2 linked regions of the Congzhengia minquanensis genome follow. The protein of the gene in region 1 interacts with the protein of each later gene in a pairwise test. Links are inferred from orthologs where the notes say so. Each region holds a gene or a part of one and is shown on either strand. Other genes may lie near its edges.

The links. Proteins that work in one complex are often made in the same cells at the same time.
Region 2: the proteins of H8698_RS02250 (region 1) and topA interact in binary tests that used the Escherichia coli proteins (3 or more experiments, as listed by UniProt). The link is inferred for Congzhengia minquanensis from one-to-one orthologs.

The regions. Positions count from the first base shown.
Region 1 is NZ_JACRSU010000001.1:474,158-482,283, reverse strand. The notes cover bases 3,212-6,198. They hold H8698_RS02250 (YigZ family protein), read right to left. Parts: upstream 5,030-6,198; coding sequence 4,394-5,029; downstream 3,212-4,393. Other genes in these bases: hflX (GTPase HflX), read right to left, coding at 5,032-6,198; H8698_RS02255 (acyltransferase family protein), read left to right, coding at 3,274-4,365; H8698_RS02260 (glycosyltransferase family 4 protein), read left to right, coding at 3,212-3,260. In the rest of the region: H8698_RS02275 (lipopolysaccharide biosynthesis protein), read left to right, coding at 1-111; H8698_RS02270 (acyltransferase family protein), read left to right, coding at 114-1,103; H8698_RS02265 (glycosyltransferase family 2 protein), read left to right, coding at 1,120-2,064; more of H8698_RS02260, read left to right, coding at 2,061-3,211; more of hflX, read right to left, coding at 6,199-6,312; H8698_RS02240 (BaiN/RdsA family NAD(P)/FAD-dependent oxidoreductase), read right to left, coding at 6,318-7,547; H8698_RS02235 (co-chaperone GroES), read left to right, coding at 7,811-8,095; groL (chaperonin GroEL), read left to right, coding at 8,115-8,126.
Region 2 is NZ_JACRSU010000002.1:391,658-397,146, reverse strand. The notes cover bases 1-2,920. They hold topA (type I DNA topoisomerase), read left to right. Parts: upstream 1-384; coding sequence 385-2,457; downstream 2,458-2,920. Other genes in these bases: H8698_RS06900 (alpha-amylase family protein), read right to left, coding at 2,500-2,920; dprA (DNA-processing protein DprA), read left to right, coding at 1-363. Outside these bases: more of H8698_RS06900, read right to left, coding at 2,921-4,473; H8698_RS06895 (hypothetical protein), read left to right, coding at 4,639-5,489. UniProt on the Escherichia coli protein: Releases the supercoiling and torsional tension of DNA, which is introduced during the DNA replication and transcription, by transiently cleaving and rejoining one strand of the DNA duplex.

The DNA.
Region 1 (8,126 bases):
TTCGCTGCTGCGGCGGTTTTGCTGCTATTTGGCCGCACCAGGGAATTTCAAAGCCTTTGGGCGCGTTGCAAAGGCCTCGCTGCGGGATTTCACAAATCGAAGGGGGTCTGAAAATGAGCGGAAAAAGCACCATGATATTTAAGCTGAAAGGGCTTGCAATCTTTAGTGTTATCTGCGCACACATGGCAGATTTACCGGACACGGCCGATGCGGCGAACACCCTTTGTGCAAATTTTGTAAAGTCTATCGGCTGCTTGGGGGTGCCCGTTTTCTTGCTGATTTCAGGCTATCTTTTTGTAAAATCCACTGACCGGCCCTTTCTTGCATTTTGGAAAAACAAAGCAAAAACAATTCTTTTGCCGTGGCTTTTGTGGGCCAGCGTCATTTATGCCTATGTGTCGCTTCGGCACGGCGGCAATGGCGTTTTAGCATGGGTCAAATTCGTAATCGGCGTAGATACGCCGTTTTACTATCTCACTTCACTATGTATTTTATATCTAATTTATTTTACACAAAAGCGGAACACGGTTTTTATTGCAGTAACGGCGGCAATTTCTGTTGTTATGAACTTGGCAACGGCCTGTTTTTATGACACGCTGGCGCAGTTTATCAATCCCTTTTTAAATCCCGTGAACTGGATGGTTTATTTTGCGGCGGGAATGTTCATTGCCCAAAAACGGGACTTAGAGAGCATTGGCAAGCAGCTTTATAAAAAACGGTTTGTGCTTCTTGGGGCCGCTGTGCTCATTTTCGCCGCAGTTTTGATTTGGGGAGACTATTTAGCCTATTGGAAGCCATATTCTCTGCCGGTGTTCGCAGTTGTTTTTTTGCTGGCGGCGGCATTTTGCTGTGAAACAAACGGCGGAGCAAAAAGGGACTTTTGGATCCTGGCCGGGGAATATTCCTTTGCGGTTTACCTGCTGCACTCGCCGGTGGCCTCCATTGTGCTGAATTTAAAAAACAGGCTGGACTTATGGCCGCTGACGTTGGCGGCGCCTGCCGCAGTATTTCTTTTTATGGTGGCTGCAGTATTTTTCATTGACCGGATATCGGAAAAATTGGCGGTAGCAAAAATCGTAAAACCAATGCTTGGAATTCGTTAAAAATGGAGGTTGTTTCATGTTTTCAGTAATCACGCCGGTTTACAACAGGGCGGACTTAATTCAAAACGCGGTAAAAAGCGTTTTGGGGCAAACCTGTCCCGACTGGGAGCTGATTATCGTTGACGACGGCTCCGAAGATGAGCTGGACAAAGCTCTTGCCCCATTTGAAAGCAACGAAAAGATTAAAGTGATCCATCAGGAAAACGGTGGCGTATCCCGGGCCAGAAACGTGGGAATTGCGGCAAGCCGGGGCGATTATATTGCGTTTTTAGACGCGGACGACACCTGGCAGCCCAACCACTTGGCGGTTTTAAACGAGCTGATTTTGGCCTATCCTGATGCCGGGTTTTACGGCACATGGGCGTCTGTCCTGTTTCAAAACGGCACGATGCGAAATAAGCCGGCCTATTTTGAAGGGAAACCGGAGACGGAATATTTCGAAAACTTTTATAAGGCATATGATGAAGATAAGCGGGTGAAGCTGTTTCAGATGAGCACCTCCTGCATTGCAAAAAAGGCAATTGACAGGGTGGGCGTGTTTCAGGAGGGCTGCAAAATCGGCGAGGATTTAGACCTAACCTTGCGAGTGGCGGCCTATTTCCCATTTGTTTTAACTGCGGCCACAACGGCAGTTTATAACCACCAGGAAAGCGTGGCCACAAAGGAAAGCGCCTTCGACGTTAACTGGTGTTTTTTTGACCATGCCGAAATAATTTATCAGGACAAAGCCGTGCCGGAAGACAAAAAAGAGCATTTAAAAAGCCTGATGACATGGTTTGAAATGCGCCGGTGTAGGCATTTGCTGCTTTTAGGCAAGCGGGAGGAAGCAAGGGAGTCTTACCAAAAAATAAAACATGTGAAACGTTTAAAAAAAGATTTGCTCATAAACAGGGTGCTCTTGTGCATGCCTGTTTGGGCCGTTCAGCTGATTTTTAAACTGAGATGGAGGGCGCAGGCATGAAAAAAGCGGCAATTATAATGCCGGCGCTTTTGCCCATGCCGCCGGTGAAAGGCGGGGCAGTGGAAACGCTGGTTGACGGCATTTTAAAAGAAAACGAAAAGAGCGCGGGCGTGGTCTTTCACGTTTTTGGAATTTACGACGAAGCGGCAGCTACGGTCGCAAAAGAATATCAGAACACGCAGTTTAAAATGGTTTCAGTCAGTCAAACATTAAAAAGGGCAGAGCATTTTGTATTCCGCGTGTTTAAAAAACTTTTTGGCATTGAAATCGGCGAGGACAGAGAGTATATCCACAGGGTTCTCTCTGTCGTTAAACAGGGGTCTTACGACGCGGTGGTGGTGGAAAACGACGCCTATTTTACATACCGCGTCGCGAAAGCCTTAAAAGGCGTGCAAATTTTTTCTCACATTCACAACGACATTATCAACAGCAATGATATTTATGCAAAGCGCATTTTAAAACGCGGCGTTCAGGTCATTACCGTGAGCCGCTACATTAAAGAACGGGTGATGACTGTGAAAACCGCCGCAGACAGCGCGGTTTCCGTTTTGCTGAACTGCACCGATTTAAGCGCATTCGGCAGGGAAAAATATGAACCGTTCCGAAACGAATTCCGGCAAAAGCACAATGTTGGGCCTGAGGGAAAGCTGTTTGTTTTTGCTGGCCGCGTTATCCCTGAAAAGGGCGTTTTAGAGCTCGCCAGGGCTTTTGTTAAGGTGAAGAACAAAAACACATATCTGTTAATTGTGGGCAGCGGGTGGTTTTCACAAAACATTTCAGACCCCTATCTTGAGCAGGTGCAAGCCACGCTGAAAGATGTGTCAGACCGCATAATTTTTACCGGCTATGTGCCTTTTGAGCAAATGCCGAAATTTTATGCGGCGGCAGATGTTGCAGTTTTGCCCTCCATTTGGGAGGAACCCGCCTCGCTTACTGTTTTAGAAAGTCTGGCAACGGGACTTCCGCTGATTACTACCGACGCCGGCGGTGTTGCGGAAACTGCAAACGAAAACTGTGCGTTTATTTTAAAGCGGGACGAAAAGCTTGTTGACAACCTTGCCTGCTGTATGGACGTTTTATCGGCTAACAGCGAGGTGTGCATAAAAATGGAGCGTAATGCGAAACAGAACGTGGAAGACAGAAACTTTCAAGAATATTATAAAAAATTTATAACCATGATTTTTACAAAACCATGATTGGATGACACACATGCAACGATTGCTTGACAAAGACAAAACAATATATTTAAAAGGCGTGGCGCTGCTTATGATTGTAGCGAACCACGCCATTGGCTTTCCCGAATGGGTTTTGCCGGAGAATATGCCCATTGACAGTGCGATTCCCTGGCTGTTTCAGTTGGAGCAAATCATCTGCGCACGCACATTTAAAATCTGTTTAAGCCTTTTTACGTTTTTTGCTGGGTTTGGCCTTTCGGTGAAACGGGAGAAATATGAAAGCCTGCGTGCAAGGCTTGCCAAGGTGCTGAACATTTTCGTCATTTACTGGGCAGTTGCGCTGATTTTTTTTCTGCTGGGTCTTTTGTTAAAAGAGCCCATGCCGGACGGAAAAAGCCTGCTTTTAAACCTAATTGCCTTTGGCACAGGCACGGTGTGGACAAACAACGTAGCGCATGTAAACGTATCATTCGGGTGGTATTTGGCGTTTTATTCGGTAATTTTGCTTCTGCTGCCGCTTGTTACCAGGCTCATTGGCCGGGGATTGCTGAAAGACGTTGGTGCAATTTTGGCCTTTAGCTTTTTTGCCGGCGGCGCATTTTTTGTTTTTAAATCCTGCACCGGGCTTTATTTTTATAATTTGGAGATGAGCGTTGTGGTTTACACGCCGGTTTTTCTGCTGGGGTGCATCACCGAGCGGTATGCGGTATTTGAACAAATTAATTTTAAAGTTTCAAAAACCAACTTTAACCGTCCGTTCTATTTTGCCCTTCTTGCTATTGTCGTTCTGTTTTTCAAAACCGTGCGGGACTGGTTTTGGGTGCTTCCCAGCTTGGACGCGCTCTATACGCCAATTTTGGTGTTTTCTTTTGCAAAGGTGCTGGAGTTTCGCAAAAGAAAAGAAAGGGATAAGGGGCCGACGCTCTTAAACCGCTATATTTCACTGCTTGGCAGATACAGCTTGGGAATATGGCTTTTGTCCGGCATTTTTTACATGCCGGCACGGTCCATTCAGTGGATTGTCTATCTGCCCCGGGTAAGCATTCTCGTGGTGGTTTGGACAACGCTGATTTTGTTGCCCTCGTCTGTTGCCATCGGCAGGCTGACGGGAAGACTCAAACGTTAAAAGAGGCAGACAAAACGTCTGCCTCTTTTTAAATTACGTTGTCAATATACATCTCGCCTGTAATTTCAGGAGTAACCGCGGCGTTGGTGGCCTCTTTCATCTCCTGCAGAAAGCGGTTTAACAAATCATATTTTACGAAGGCCGTTACGGTCACCGAGTCGGTGTATTCAATTTCACCTAAAATGTAATCGCCCGTTTCAATGAGGTAACGCACTTTTCCCAAAAGGTCGTAAGGAGTTTGAATGCTAAGCCGGTGGCAATAAATTTTTTCGGTAATTTTTGCCTTATCAACCCCCAGCTTTGCAGTTTTTCCATAGGCGCGAACCAGGCCGCCTGCTCCCAAAAGCGTTCCGCCAAAATAGCGTGTTACAACAACTGCCACGTCGGTCAGCCCCTCTTTGTTCAAAACCTCTAAAACAGGAACGCCGGCCGTGCCGCTGGGCTCTCCGTCGTCGGAATAGCGGCTGATATTGTTTTCCTGCACAATGTAAGCATAAACGTTGTGGGTTGCGTCCCGAAATTCTGCGCGGCAGCTATTAATAAAGTCAACGGCCTCCTGTTCGGTGGTTACGGGGCGAACCGAACCAATAAAGCGGGACTTTTTTTCAATCATTTCGTCCCGGGCAGGTTCGAAAACCGTTCGATATGTCATTTTCTTTTCCATTGTCATGCTTCCTCTAACACATAATTTCTAAATTTGGCATATGCCGGCGCATCTAAAAGACAGGTTACGCGGGTGCCGTTTTCGGTGTAATCTTCGCTTAGAACCGTGTGATTGCCATGCAGTTCCGACAAAACCTGCCCCTCGGCAAAGGGGATTAACAGCGCTACCTGTTTTTTTCTGCCCGGTACCAAGTTTTCAATGGATTCTAAAAGCGTGCCGAGGTTTTGGCCGCTTTTTGCGCTGATTTCCACATGCGGAACGCCCTTGGTAAACAGCGCCAGGTTTTTTTGTTCGCAAATTTCGTCCGTTTTGTTAAACACAATCAGTTTAGGTTTCTCCACCGCGCCAATGTCGCCTAACAGCCGGAACACCACCTCTAAATGGGCGCTCACCTCGTCGTCGGCGCCATCTGCCACAATGAGCAGCGCGTCGGCAAAAACCGCCTCCTCCAAGGTAGATTTAAAGGCCTCAATCAGGTGGTGGGGAAGCTTTCTGATAAAGCCCACCGTGTCAACCAGCGTCACTTCTCGCTTGTCGGAAAGGGTCAGCCCCCGGGCTGTGGGGTCTAAGGTGGCAAACAGCTTGTCCTGCGCCAACACCTCGGCGCCGGTTAAGCGGTTTAACAGCGTGGACTTGCCTGCGTTGGTGTAACCCACCAGGGCCAGCACATAGCGGTTTTCCTTTTTTCTGCGGGAACGAATCAGCTCCCGGTGCTTTTTCACCTGCACCAGCTCTTCTTTTAAATGGGAAATTCTACGGCGGATATGGCGGCGGTCGGTTTCCAATTTTGTTTCGCCCGGGCCCCGGGTGCCAATGCCGGCGCCTAAACGGGAAAGTTTTGAGCCCATGCCGGTTAAGCGTGGCAGCAAATATTGCAGCTGGGCCAGCTCCACTTGAATTTTACCCTCCCGGGATTCTGCGTGGCGGGCAAAAATATCTAAAATCAGCATGCTTCTGTCAATCACGCGGATGTTCAGCGCGTTTTCCAAATTCCTGATTTGCATGGGAGACAGCTCGTCGTCAAAGATAACAAGGTTTGCGGAAAGCGACGCACAGGCGTTTTTCAGTTCTTCCATTTTTCCCTCGCCGATGTAGGTCGCTTTTTCAATGGCAGATTTGTTTTGAATCATGGTGCCCACAACCTCGGCCTCGGCCGTGTCGGCCAGCCGGGCAAGCTCGGCAAGCGTTTCCTCTGTGGTGTCTGAAAGGGTGTCTGCGCTGCCTGTGTGAACGCCTGCCAAAACCGCCCGCTCTATTTTGTTTGCATTTTCATTTAATTCCATATAGTTTACCATTCCTTTCCGGCGCTTTGTCCGGCCAAATGCCCGGTGGAATAGGCAATTTGCAGGTTGAAGCCGCCAGTGTATGCGTCCACGTCAATCACCTCGCCGGCAAAAAACAGGCCGGGAACGAGTTTCGACTCCATTGTTTTCGGATTAATTTCTTTCACGCTCACCCCGCCTGAGGTGACAATTGCCTCAGCGATGGGCCGGGTGCCGGTGATTTCGAGCGTTACGTTTTTCATGGCGAAGCCGAGGGCAAGCCGCTCTTGCCTGGTAATGTCCCGCACCTTTTTGCGGGGCGGAATTTTTGAAAGCTCCACAATTACCGGAATCATTTTTTGCGGCAGAAGCGCGTCTAACGAATTGATAAAATCCTTGTTTTGCTCCGCTTCAAAATCCCGCAAAATCCGCTTATCCAAAGCGGCACTGTCTAAGGCGGGCTTTAAGTCGACCGTTAGGGTATAGCGCTTTTTGTCAAATTCGCGCAAATGCGCGCTGGCGCTTAAAATCATAGGGCCGGACACGCCATAGTGCGCGAACAGCATTTCGCCGAAATCGCTGTAAACCGTTTTATTGTTTTCATCGGTTATTTTAATGGATACGTTTTTCAGCGAAAGCCCCATAAGCTTTGCAGCCAAATTTCCCCGGGTGGTTAAGGGCACCAGCGAGGGACTGGGAGCAACCACCGTGTGGCCCAGCGCTTTTGCAAAGCGATATCCAGAACCGTCCGAGCCTGTCTGCGGGTAAGACGCGCCGCCGGTTGCAACAATCACTTTGTCGCAGTGTATTGCGCTTCCATTCTTTCGCCTGACGCAAAAGCCCGTATCTTCCTTTAATAAGTCTGCCGCCCCGTCAAAAACGACGCGCACGCCCATGCTGCGCACATAGTGTTTTAAAGCATCGACCACTGTTTTTGCCTTGTCGGTTGTTGGAAACACCCGCCCGCCGCGCTCTGTTTTGGTTTCCACTCCAAAGCGTGCCAAAAGGTTTAATATGTCCTGATTATTAAATGCAAAAAACGCGCTGTGCATAAACTTGCCATTAATTGGGATATTATGAATAAACTCCGAAATATCTGCGGCGTTGGTAATGTTGCAGCGCCCTTTGCCTGTAATGCCCAGTTTTTTGCCAAGATAGCTGTTGTGCTCAAGCAGCGTAACAATGGCACCTTCGCCTGCTGCCGCCGCGGCTGCCATCATTCCTGCCGGGCCGCCGCCGATCACTGTTATTTTCAACCGATACACGCTCCTTCATACTCATTAAAATTAGTATATCAGAAATCAAATAAATTTACAATATTAAAGAAAAATAAAGAAAACATGCAAAAATGAAAGTAAAAAGAAGAAATAGAAGCATAATTTGTATAAATCGCGTTTGATAAAGTTTGCCAAAATCAATCTTTTTGAGTAATATATAACTATGTTAGCACTCGTTGGCATAGAGTGCTAACAACACAAGAGTTAAAAAATAAATTGACATAAACAGGAGGTAAAACGTTATGAACATTAAACCTTTGGGTGACAGAATCGTCATCAAAATGGTGGAAACAGAAGAAACAACAAAGAGCGGAATTGTGCTTCCCGGCTCTGCAAAGGAAAAACCGCAGATTGCGGAAGTAGTTGCAGTTGGCCCCGGCGGCATGGTGGACGGAAAAGAAGTTGTGATGGAGCTTTCCGTTGGAGACAAGGTTATCACAAGCAAATATGCCGGAACGGAAATTAAATTAGACGGCACAGAGTACACAATTTTGAAGCAGGGCGACGTCCTTGCAAAATTAAACTAACGGGAGGTAAGGAAAAATTATGGCAAAGGAC
Region 2 (5,489 bases), on another replicon or contig:
ACCAACAGTCTGATTCGTCAGGGCGCTGTTTTGGTTGCATCTGCAATAGATGTTTTAAGCGAGTATGAGGATGTGTACATAAATACATTAAAACAATGCATAAATAATTCAGAGGAAGAATATAAAGAGGAAAAGGAGCCGGACAGCGCAGCTTTTGCGCCGCTTACTGACGCAAGGTACGACGGTCTGTCCGAAACCGCAAAAAATATATTGACGCGCCTGTCGCTTGACCCCGTGCATTTTGACAATTTACTGAATGCAACGTCGCTGTCTGCGGATGAGCTTTCCTCAGAACTTACGATGCTGGAAATCGGAGGATTTGTAAAAACGCTTCCGGGGAAGAACTTTATTTTAAACGTCTGATACAAAAAGAGGAGGCCTAAAATGGCAAACAATTTGGTGATTGTGGAGTCGCCTGCCAAGGCGAAAACAATTAAACAATATTTAGGAAAATCATATAATGTGGTAGCTTCCATGGGACATATCAGGGATTTGCCCAAAAGTCAAATGGGGGTAGATTTAGAACATCATTTTGAACCGAAATACATTACAATCCGCGGCAAGGGCGAGCTTTTGTCAAAGCTGAAAAAAGAGGCAAAAAACGCAAAGAAAATTTATCTTGCAACTGACCCCGACCGTGAGGGCGAAGCAATTTCATGGCACTTGGCAAAGCTTTTAAATATAGATGAAACATCTAACTGCAGAATTACGTTTAACGAAATTACAAAAAATGCAGTGCAGACAGCCATTAAAGAACCGCGCCCCATTGATTTGGATTTGGTGAACGCCCAGCAGGCCAGAAGAGTGTTAGACCGGATTGTGGGCTATCAAATCAGCCCGATTCTGTGGCGCAAGGTGAAAAAAGGCCTAAGCGCCGGGCGGGTGCAGTCTGTTGCCACCAGGCTGATTGTTGACCGTGAGCGGGAAATTGAAAATTTTATTCCCGAAGAATATTGGACGGTAGACGCAAAACTCAAAACCCAGGCAGGAGAAGAGTTTGAAGCGTCGCTAAACAGCTGCGACGGTAAAAAGATCAAACCGGAAAAAGAGCCGGAAGTGAAAGCAATTTTAGACGAGCTGGCACAGCAGGAATTTGTAGTGGACAATGTGAAAAAAGGCGAGAAAAAGCGTAATCCCGCTCCGCCGTTTACCACCAGCACTCTGCAGCAGGAGGCGTCGAGAAAGTTAAACTTTACGGTGAAAAGAACCATGATGGCCGCCCAGAAGCTATATGAAGGCGCGGCGGTGGAGGGCCACGGCACCGTGGGTTTAATCACCTACATGAGAACCGATTCGTTAAGGCTTTCAAACGACGCTATAGCAGACGCGCGGGAGGAAATTAAAACAAAATATGGCGACGCACTGCTTCCGGGAAAGCCAAATGTGTATAAAACAAAAAACAGCGCCCAAGATGCGCACGAGGCAATCCGCCCCACCTATGCGTCGATTAAGCCTGCCGATTTAAAAGAATCGCTTCCCGCAGATATGTATAAGCTTTATAAGCTGATTTGGGAACGGTTTATTGCCTGCCAAATGAAGCCGGCGGTTTATGAAACGGTAAACGCCGATATTAAAGCCGGCAGGTTTGGTTTTAAGGCCAGCGGCTCAAAGCTGGTTTTTAAAGGATATATGAGCGTATATGTGGAGGGACGCGACGACGATAAAACAGAAAAGGACAAGGTGCTTCCGCCCCTTTCAAAAGATGAAATTTTAAAGCTGTTAAAGCTTTTGCCCAACCAGCATTTCACCCAGCCGCCTCAAAGGTTTACGGAGGCAACGTTGATTAAAATGCTGGAGGAAAAGGGCATTGGCCGTCCCAGCACCTACGCACCGACCATCACCACAATTACAGCGCGGGGATATGTCACGCGTGAGAAAAAGCAGCTGCTTCCAACAGAACTGGGTTCGGTTGTTACCGACATTATGACGGAGCATTTTCCGAACATTGTAGGCATTGCATTTACCGCAGATATGGAAAAGGATTTGGACGAAATTGAAGAGGGCGAAATCGACTGGGTAAAAATCGTAGAAGATTTTTACGGCCCCTTTGAAAAGACATTGAAAACGGCAGATGAGAAAATCGGCAAGGTGAAAATTGAGGACGAGAAGTCTGACGTTATCTGCGAAAAGTGCGGTCGAACCATGGTGTATAAAATGGGCAGGTTTGGAAAGTTTTTAGCGTGCCCAGGCTTTCCGGAGTGCCGGAATGCCAAGCCCATTGTGAAAGAAACCGGGGCAGACTGCCCCAAATGCGGCAAAAAGATTTTGGAAAAGAAATCGAAAACAGGCAAAACCTATTTTGGGTGCGAGGACAACCCAAAATGTGATTTTATGACGTGGGATATGCCCGTGGCAGGTGAAAAGTGCCCGAAATGCGGCGGCCTGCTGCTTTCTAAAAAAGGCAAAAAGAAACAAATTGTCTGTGCAAATCCCGACTGCGGTTATACAAAAGAATAAAGAAAAAGGCTGTACAGTAACGCTGTACAGCCTTTTAAAGTTTTAATAGTTAAGCACGGTGATTTGTGCACATTCGATTTTCGGAACAGTAAAGGAAACATATCCTTCTTTTTGGGTAAACGGAATTTCTTCCATTGACGGCGCCAAATAAACCTTTTTAATTTCTTTTTCCGTTTTAATTTTTACATCTATGTCGAATACCGGCACAATGTCTTCAATAATTTCAACACCGCTTCCACGTTTTACAGGAATGGCGTAAAGGGTGTGGCAAACCAGTCTGCTGCTTTCAGCCTGGTCCATCAGCGTGACAACGCCCTGGGCCGGGAGGCTGGTTTCAAGGGTTTTTCTTTCAGCAAGCAGTTTGTCTAATGTGTGCATTACAACACGCTTTGCAATAAGCGAACCCCGGGTTGCATATTCGGTGAAAATTTCCCACCCGATGTATGCGCCGTCCTTGCCTTCCGTTATGCCGGCACCGCCGTAAACGCCGGAAGAGGGGGCGTGTCTGTGAGAGCAAAAATGCTCTGCCGTTCTGTTAAAGTAGGGGTCACGGCGGGAGGCAAGCTCTTCGCCTGTGGTTTCGCATTTATAGCCCTGCGCATAGATGATGTAGTCAGAAATGTCCATATCGGGAATGTCAAAACCGGGACGCAGATAGTCCGGGCAAAATTCATTTTTGCCAACAAATTTTGCACCCAGGTCGAAAGCAAAACTGTCGTTTTCTTTTTTCAAACCAGCCGTGCCGGTGGCTAAAATTTTGCCGCCGTTATCTAAAAACGACTGTATTTTCTTTTGAAATCCCTCATCTAACCGAACGGCATCCGGCAAAATCAGCACGCTGTATTTGTTAAAGTCCGATTCAAAATCCACCACGTCGAACAGATAGTGGCCCTCCAGCAGCATGCGCACAGCGCCTGCCGTTGCACCGGAAACCCTTGCGCTGTCTGATGTTTTATAATAAGTCGCGGCAGCCTCGGTAGAAAACAGGGCAATGTCGGTTTTTGCCGTAACATGATCCAGCCACGGCTCTTTTTCTTCTAACTCTTTATAGGCTGCGCCAATGAGGTTATAGGTGGCCATGTCCATTTCACCGTTGGGGGCTAACTGGTCTCCCACAGAGGATTTTGCGCCGTTGGCCGCGGCTAAGGCCGCCTCGTAGCGCAGTGCATTTTTGTGTTTAAATCCGCCGAACTCACCCCACGATTCGTGAAACTTTCCTGTCATACCCAAAAATTCTTTCCCCAGCCCTTGTGCGTAGCGCGCAGACAGCGGAAAATGGTCGTAGCCCCAGCCGCCGGTGGGCAGGCTTTCCAGTTCTAAATGGGTGTTAAAGTCCGCCAAGTCGCGCCTGCCGTTTACAATGTGGCCGCCGTTATGGAAAACAGGCAGGCCGGGTTTTACAGAATCGATGGTTTCGCGCACACTGCGGCAATAGTTTGCATAAACCCGCTCTGCCAGGTCTAACGCATCGGCTTCGTTTGCAGGGTCTTTGCCCTCAGCAATGAGCTGAGCAACACAAGCGGGACAGTAGCATTTTCTCACCGACATAATATCTAAAAAGATGCCGTCGGCGTCGTAACGTTCACACACCTCTTTAATCTGCGCCAGAAGATAGGGTAAATAAGGCGTGTTTAAACAAAACATATGATATCTGGGAATTGAAAAGTCTGGCATCAATATGTTGCCGTTTTCGTCCCGGTAGTGGGCCAGCCATTCGGGATGTTCCTTTGCAGCTTTTTCGTCGTAACCCGCGCTGATGTAAACAGGCGTTTTCACGCCAATTTCGTGGGCCGCCTCAATCTGCTCTTTTAGTAAATCGAAAGAAAGGCCGGGGTGCATTTCGTTGGCGTCGGACGGATGGTAAGCCCAGCCGTGATGACACTTTGAAAACACGGTGATGGAATTCACGTGTCCGGCTTTTAAAGCTTCCTGAAACTGTTTTTTCGAAAAACGCGAGCCAATGTCGTCAATTTTTTCTGAAGTATGAAAGTCTAAATGTACCTGTCTGAAATTCATTTTTCCGCTCCTTTATTTTCTTAAAAATTTAGGTTAAATAGATTATATACCACGTTGATTTTAAAGTCAACAATATTCATTGACAATCCAATATAAAATAATGCTTGACAGGAAACGAATTTTCAGATAAGGTATAAATAATATCAGGCAGGGGAGGAAACTTTTATGTTAAGTGAAGCTTCCAAAAAACGCTACAGCGCTTTTTGGCAGAACGATGCAACAGACCGTTTTTTGGTATATTTGTCTGCGCCCGATGGCAGCAAAAGCCCGGCACCGGATTTTTCCGGACTGACAGAGGATGAGGTTAACTGGAAAGTACGCATGGATTTTGAATTCCGCGTGCTGCGGGAAAAGGAACGTATTTTGCATACAAATTATTATTGCGACGGGTTCCCAACCATATTTACAGATTTTGGACCGGGTTCCTTGGCGGCTTGCATTGGCGGAAGCTTCCAGGTGGCAAAAGACACTGTTTGGTTTGACCGCAATCCGATTATAAAGAATTGGGACAGCTGTCCCGAAATTAAAATTTATAGAAATTCTGAAATGTGGCAGGCAACGGATACCTATACCAAAATGCTCTGCGAGGCAGGAAAGGGCATTTTCTATACCTCCATTGCCGACATCGGCGGAACGCTTGACATTGCCGCGTCACTCAGAGGCACCAGCGAGCTGTTGTTGGACGTGTATGACCATCCTGAACAGGTAAAGGAACTGGTGAAAAAAATTCAGCCTGTCTGGAAAGAGGCGTTTTTCCATTTAAAAAGTATAACAGACGGCTATCAGGACGGCGTAACAAGCTGGATGCCCATTTGGTGCGAAAAAGCATATTTTCCGCTGCAGTGCGACTTTTCCGCAATGCTGTCTGCGGATATGTTTGAAGAATTTGTCCTTCCGGACTTAATTTATCAAACAGAGTATCTGGATCACTCCATTTACCATTTGGACGGACCGGGTGAACTTCAGCATGTTGACCACCTGCTTTCCATTCCGCGTCTGAACGCCATTCAATGGAT